Regions from separate parts of the Streptomyces cinnabarinus genome, predicted to be linked through region 2. Evidence: riboswitches for the same ligand, from Rfam matches in the RefSeq annotation. Region 2 holds a riboswitch; the other holds the start of a gene.
What was found. A riboswitch is a leader RNA that binds a small molecule or an ion and turns the genes downstream of it on or off. The one in region 2 is predicted to bind FMN.

Region 1 (3,396 bases), 960 kb from region 2:
CCAGGTACTTCTGCACCTGGAAGGTCTCCATGCCGCGCAGCAGATATCCGGAGGACGGCGCCGCGACCGAGAGCAGATAGTGCTTGCCGTCCGCCGCGCCCGCCCGGTCGAGCTTCTCGCGCAGCGTCTTCATCAGGGCCGCGTAGCCCTTGACCAGACCGGCCCTGCGGGCGTTGGCGAAGGACCAGTCGAGCGGGTTGCCCGCGTCCTTCATGGTCGTCGGGTACTCGTAATCGATATCGACGCCGTTGAAGCCGTACTTCCTGATGAAGTCGACGGCGGACGTCGCGAAGGTGTCGATGCCCGCCTGGTTCACCGAGCCGTCGGCATTCGTGGCCATCGAGTAGAAGCCGCCCGAGTTCACGCGCGTGCCGTTGGCGTCGAAATAGCCGCCGGTCTCGGCCCAGCCGCCCACCGAGATCAGCGTCTTGACGTTCGGGTGCTGCTTCTTGAACTTGTTGAGCAGATTGAAATGGCCCTTGTAGGAGAAGCCCGGGTCCATTTCCGCGCCGCTCACCCCCGGCCAGGTCATCCCGGTCGCGGCGTTGGTCGCGCCGTCCGCGCCGACCGAGAGCTTGTTGGAGCCGTCGATGTGCGCGAAGGCGTAGTTGAGGTGGGTGACCTTGTCCCAGGGGATGTCCGGCGCGAGGTAGGCGGGAGTGCCGTCCTTGCCGGTGCGCCAGCCGGTGAAGTAGCCGATCACCCGGCGCTGGTGGTCGGCGCCCATCTTCTCCCGGCCCTCGGCGTCGTAGACCGAGCAGTACGGGACGTCCACGCCGGGGGTCTTGTAGAGCCCGTCAGGGCGGCAGGACTCCTGGTCGGCGGCGTGCGAGACGGTCGCTGGAAGGCCGGCGAGCAGCAGCCCGGCGATGGCCGCGGCGCCCGCGAGCAGGGAGGTTCTCGCTCGGTTGCGTGACAGCAAGTCGGTTCCTCTCCACGGAAGTTGGCCAGACAGTAGGGAGGACTAGACCAATGCGTCAATAGGTATGGACCAATTCAAGGTTGAAGAGGAGTTGAGGGACTGTGGAAGAAGCGCCGAAGGAGTCCAGCCGGACCGCCTGTGAGCCACCCCACAGCCCTCACCCGCATGGACGACTGCCGGGCGTGGCACACTGGCCCTGTACCAGAAGCAGCGCACTCCGGGGTCGGTGAAAGTCCGAACCGGCGGTTACAGTCCGCGACCCGACCGCTTCCAGCGGCCGGTTGACCAGGTGAAATTCCTGGACCGACGGTTAAAGTCCGGATGGGAGGCAGTGCGCGGCGGGCGGGCATTCGTGCGCGCCGCCGATGTGAGCTCGTTCCTTCGCGGACGAGTTCTTCCGGCGTCGTTCCCGGTGCCGCAGTCCGTGTTCTCTGTCGTCATCGACAGCCCCGGAGTCCGTGCCCCCATGAGGCAGGAGGACCCGGGAAGTGTTCACCGGAATCGTCGAAGAGCTGGGCGAGATCACCGCCGTCGAGAACCTCGGTGACGCCTGTCGCTTCCGCCTGCGCGGCCCCGTCGTCACCGAGGGCGCCAAGCACGGCGACTCCATCGCGGTCAACGGCGTCTGCCTCACGGTCGTCGACCACGAGGGCGACGAGTTCACCGCCGATGTCATGGCCGAGACCCTCAACCGCTCCAGCCTGGGCGCCCTCGACGTCGGCTCCCGCGTCAACCTGGAGCGCCCCACCGCGGTCGGCGCCCGCCTCGGCGGCCACATCGTGCAGGGACATGTCGACGGCACCGGCGCGGTGCTGGAGCGCAAGCCCTCCGACAACTGGGAGATCATCAAGATCTCGCTCCCCGCGGACCTCGCCCGGTACGTCGTGGAGAAGGGCTCCATCACCGTCGACGGCATCAGCCTGACCGTCGTGGACGCGGGCCCCGACTACTTCACCGTGAGCCTCATCCCCACCACCCTCGCCCTGACCACGCTCGGCCTCAAGCAGCCCGGCGACCCGGTCAACCTGGAAGTCGACGTCGTCGCCAAGTACGTCGAGCGGCTGCTGGGAGCAGCCAAGTGAACTGGCTCAACTCCGAGGCCTTCGTCCTGTTCGACCAGCACATCATCTGGTCGGACATGGTCGGCAACAGCCTGGGCCTCATCACCCTCGCGCTGGGCTTCAGGCGCTCCCTGTGGACCTGGCCGGTCCAGTTCCTCTCCGGCCTCGTCCTCTTCGGCGCCTTCTACGGTCATCTGACCGGCAGCGCCGGCAAGCAGGTCGTGATCATGGCCGTCGCTCTGTACGGCTGGTGGCAGTGGAACCGCGGCACCGACAAGGCCGCGGACGGCAAGGTCTCCGTACGGTTCGCCACCTGGACCGAGCGCGCCGCGATGGTGGCCCTCGCCGCCGCCGGCACGGTCGGGGTGGCCCTGCTCTTCAAGGCGTACCCGAGCCTGTCCTGGGACCCTTGGCCCGACGCCTACATCTTCGTCGGCACCATCGTCGCCATGTACGCCCAGGCCCGCAGCATGGTCGAGTTCTGGTTCGCCTGGCTCCTCGTCGACCTCGTCGGCGTCCCGCTGAACTTCGAGAACGGCTACGCCTTCTCCGGCTTCGTCTACGTCATCTACGGCGCACTCGTCCTGTGGGGCATGCGCGACTGGTGGCTGCGCTCCCGCAGGGACTCGCGGCCCGTCCTGGAAGGAGCGCCCGCATGAACAGGGTTCCCGTCCTGTACCGCACCGACAACATCGAGGACTTCTCGCTCGACCCGGTCGAGCAGGCCATCGCCGACATCGCGGCCGGCCGTCCGGTCGTGGTCGTCGACGACGAGGACCGCGAGAACGAGGGCGACCTCGTCATCGCCGCCGAGAAGGCGACCCCCGAGATCGTCGCGTTCATGATGAGCGAGTGCCGCGGCATGATCTGCGCCCCCATGGAGGGCGAGGAGCTGGACCGGCTCGGCATCCCGCTGATGGTGGAGAACAACACCGAGTCCATGCGGACCGCGTTCACCGTCACCGTCGACGGGGCCCCCGCCCACGGCGTGACCACCGGCATCTCCGCCTCGGACCGCGCGACCACGCTCCAGCTGCTGGCGAGCGGCACCGCCCAGGAGGACGACTTCGTCCGCCCCGGCCACATCTTCCCGCTGCGCGCCCGCTCCGGCGGTGTCCTGGTCCGCAACGGCCACACCGAGGCCGCCGTCGACCTGGCCCGCCTCGCGGGGCTGCGTCCGGCCGGCGCCATCGTCGAGATCGCCGGTGAGGACGGCCGGATGCTGCGGCTGCCCGAGCTGATCCCGTTCGCCCGCAAGCACGGCCTGACGATCATCTCCATCGAGGACCTGATCGCCTACCGCCGCTCCGCCGAGCCCACCGTCCGCCGCGAGGCCGAGGTCCACCTGCCGACTGCGCACGGCACCTTCACCGCCTACGGCTACCGCTCCACCGTGGACGGCGTCGAGCACGT
Region 2 (3,396 bases):
GGCCCTCACCCTGCGACCGGCACTCCGCGACTTCTGCACCGCCGTCCCCGGCCGCCGCCTGCACAACTTCTACGGCCCCACCGAGACCCACGTCGTCACCGCGCACACCGTCACCCGGGACGAACTGCGCTCGGGCACCTTGAGCGTCCCCATCGGAGGGCCCGTGTGGAACACCCGCACGTATGTGCTCGACGCGGGCCTGCGCCCGGTGCCGCTCGGCGTGTGGGGGGAGTTGTACGTGGCGGGGGACTGTGTGGCGCGCGGGTACGGGGGCCGCGGAGGGCTCACCGCGGCCCGGTTCGTCGCCGACCCGTTCGGGAGGGGCGGGCGGATGTACCGGACGGGCGATGTGGTGCGGTGGCGGGCGGACGGCACCCTGGACTTCTCGGGGCGCTCCGACTTCCAGGTGAAGGTGCGCGGCTTCCGCGTCGAGCTCGGCGAGGTCGAGGCCGTCGTCGGCGCGGTCGACGGGGTGAGCCGGGCCGTGGCGGTGGTGCGCGAGGACCGGCCGGGCGACCGGCGGCTCGTGGCTTACGTCGTCCCACCGGCCGGACGCCGCGTCGTCGGAGCCGACGTCAGACGTGCCGTGGCCGAGGTGCTGCCCGAGTACATGGTGCCCTCGGTCGTGGTCCTGGCCGACGGGCTGCCGCTGACCGTGAACGGCAAGGTCGACCGCGCCCGGCTGCCCGTCCCCGACTACGGCGGCACGACCGGCGGCACCCCGCGCGACGACCGGGAGGAGGCGCTGTGCCGGCTGTTCGGCGAGGTGCTCGGCGCGGAGCAGGTCGGCCCCGAGGACGGGTTCTTCGAACTGGGCGGCCACTCCCTGCTCGCCGTACGCCTGGTGGCGCGGATCCGCGCCGAACTGGGCCGCGAACTGGCCGTCCGGGACGTCTTCGACCATCCGACCGTACGGGGGGTGGCCGGGCGCCTCGACCGGCCCGCCGCCGCACGGCCCGTACTCCGGCGCCGGGCGGGCACATGATCAAACGAATGATCGGCCGAGAACCGGTGTTTATGGGTGTGCGGTGCATGGAAGAGCCTGGCGCCGCACATAGGCCTGTGGCAACATGTAGCTGCCAAATTCAATCCACACAACGCAAGCGGGGTTCGGTGCAATTCCGAACCGGCGGTGAAAGCCCGCGACCCGGTCGAAGCCATCGACCGGTTGACCCGATGGAATTTCGGGGCCGACGGTTAAAGTCCGGAAGGGAGTTTGCGTGTAGTGGCATTCTGGCGTACACCGGCGCGTTCACCCGACCGGTGCGCCCTGGGCTGTCGCGCTCTTCCGCTCCTGACCTCGCTCGCGCCTGGTGCAAGGCCATGTCGGAAGAGGAGATGGGGATGTTCCCACTCGAAAGCGTCGAGGAAGCCATCGACACCGTACGGGCCGGAAGGCCGGTCGTGGTGGCGGACGACAATGACCGGGAGAACGAGGGCGATCTGATCTTCGCCGCCCAGCACGCCACCCCGGAACTGCTCGCTTTCATGGTGCGCCACACCTCGGGATATGTGTGTGCGCCATTGACCCCGCAGGACTGTGACCGCCTCGAACTGCCGCCGATGCACTCCATCAATCAGGACCGGCGCGGCACGGCATATACCGTGACCGTGGATGCCCGCGAAGGCGTCACTACCGGAATTTCGGCCGCCGACCGTGCCCACACCATCCGGCTGCTTGCCGACCCGGCCACCTCGGCCGGAGACCTGTGCCGGCCGGGCCACGTGGTCCCGCTGCGCGGCGTCCCCGGCGGCGTGCTGCGCCGGACCGGGCACACCGAGGCGACCCTCGATCTGGTACGCCTGGCCGGGTGCCGCCCGGCGGGTGTGCTGTGCGAGCTGGTCAACGACGACGGGACCATGAAGCGCCTGCCCGATCTGCGCCGCTTCGCAGACGAGTTCGAACTCCCGCTGATCACCGTCGCCCAGTTGGTCCAATACCGCCGCAGGATCGGCGACACACACGACGAACGCGACCTGGCCATGGGCGCCGCGAGGTGACCCGGCCCGCCCGCTGAGCCAAGAACCCATCCGCAGCATCGGAGGTACCGTGGAGCTTCACCGCCGTGACGCCGGCCCCGACCGGCCGCAGCGCATCGCCGAGGGCGACGGCCTGCACATCGCCCTGATGGGCATCGACGGAGCGGGCAAGAGCACGATCGCCGTCGAACTGGCCGATTCCCTGCGGGCGGGCGGCCACGAGGTGGAGATCGTCAACTTCAAGCGGGCCATGGCGGGAGCGGAACCGGCCACCTCCGGTGTGCTGTCCCATGTGGCGTTCGCCGCCCTGCGCGCCCAGTACGCCGAAGCCGTACCGGCGGACCCCCTGAACGACCTCGGCGCGCTGCTGGCCGGTGACGACGACGCCGCCAAGTTCTCCGAGATCGAGGACGGGCTGCGTGCGGTGGACGTCGCCTCCAACAGCGCGCGGCCACTGCTCTCCTCGGCCGTCCTGGAGATCGTCGGCGGCTTCTGGGTGCACAGCTATGTGCAGTCGCGGCTGCGGGACGGGGTCGTGGTCGTCAACGACAGCTTCGGGTACAAACACGTCCTGAAGAACGTGCTGTTGGCCCAGCGCCTGTCCGGCCCCGGCTCCCCCGAGCACACCGAGGCGCAGCGCGTCCTGGACACCGCCAGAGGGCTCTTCCACGCGCTGTTCGGGCCGACGTACGGCTACTGGGTCGACACCGACCCACGGCTGGCCGTGCGCTGGCGGGCCGTCACCGGCGATGTCACCACCCCGTTCGAGAGCTACGGCCTGGCCGGGGAGCACGGCGACGACTCGTTCCTCGCGATGCAGGACCACTGCCGCGACGCCTTCCGGCAGGCCGCCGACCAGTGGCGCTGGCAGACCGTCGCCCTGGCGGACGTACCGAAGGACCAGAACATCTCCGGTGCCGTCCGGCGGATCGAGCAGGACGCCCTGGGCCACCTCGAACGGGCCCGGGCAGCGCGGTAGATGCGGAGCGGATACGCCACCGGGAGCAGAGGACTCGCCTGGCTCCACCAGAGCCTCGCCGAGGAGCGGGCCGAGTCCGGGCTGGCCTTCAACCCCCTTCGCGACGCCTTCCAACGGGCCCCCGAGGAGGTCTACGCGGAGTTACGGCAGCGCAGTCCGGTCCACCACAGCCGCCTGCTGGACTGCTGGGTCGTCACCCGGTACGCCGACGTCGCCCGGGTCCTGCGCGACCACACCGTCTTCCGCAGCAGCCCGGACGCCACCACCCAGGACCTCGTCGATCCCTATGTCACGCTCGACCCGGGCCGCCCGTCCCTGTTCATGCTCGACCCGCCCGACCACACCCGGCTGCGCGGCGCCGTCCACGAGGCGTTCACCCCCGAGGCGCTGCGGCGGCTGACCCCGCGCCTGGAGGAATGCGTCCGCCAAGTGGTGGG

Region 1: linked by a shared signal. The riboswitch ahead of STRCI_RS07445 (riboflavin synthase) and the one ahead of ribB (3,4-dihydroxy-2-butanone-4-phosphate synthase) in region 2 are both predicted to bind FMN.

What each region holds. Positions count from the first base shown of each region.
Region 1 covers NZ_CP114413.1:1,668,434-1,671,829, reverse strand. The annotation lists gene STRCI_RS07450 (chitinase C-terminal domain-containing protein) at 1-922, opposite strand, end outside; FMN riboswitch at 1,131-1,261, shown strand; gene STRCI_RS07445 (riboflavin synthase) at 1,411-2,004, shown strand; gene STRCI_RS07440 (nicotinamide mononucleotide transporter family protein) at 2,001-2,642, shown strand; gene STRCI_RS07435 (bifunctional 3,4-dihydroxy-2-butanone-4-phosphate synthase/GTP cyclohydrolase II) at 2,639-3,396, shown strand, end outside.
Region 2 covers NZ_CP114413.1:703,991-707,386, reverse strand. The annotation lists gene STRCI_RS03320 (non-ribosomal peptide synthetase) at 1-985, shown strand, start outside; FMN riboswitch at 1,096-1,224, shown strand; gene ribB (3,4-dihydroxy-2-butanone-4-phosphate synthase) at 1,345-2,001, shown strand; gene STRCI_RS03310 (hypothetical protein) at 2,051-2,959, shown strand; gene STRCI_RS03305 (cytochrome P450) at 2,960-3,396, shown strand, end outside.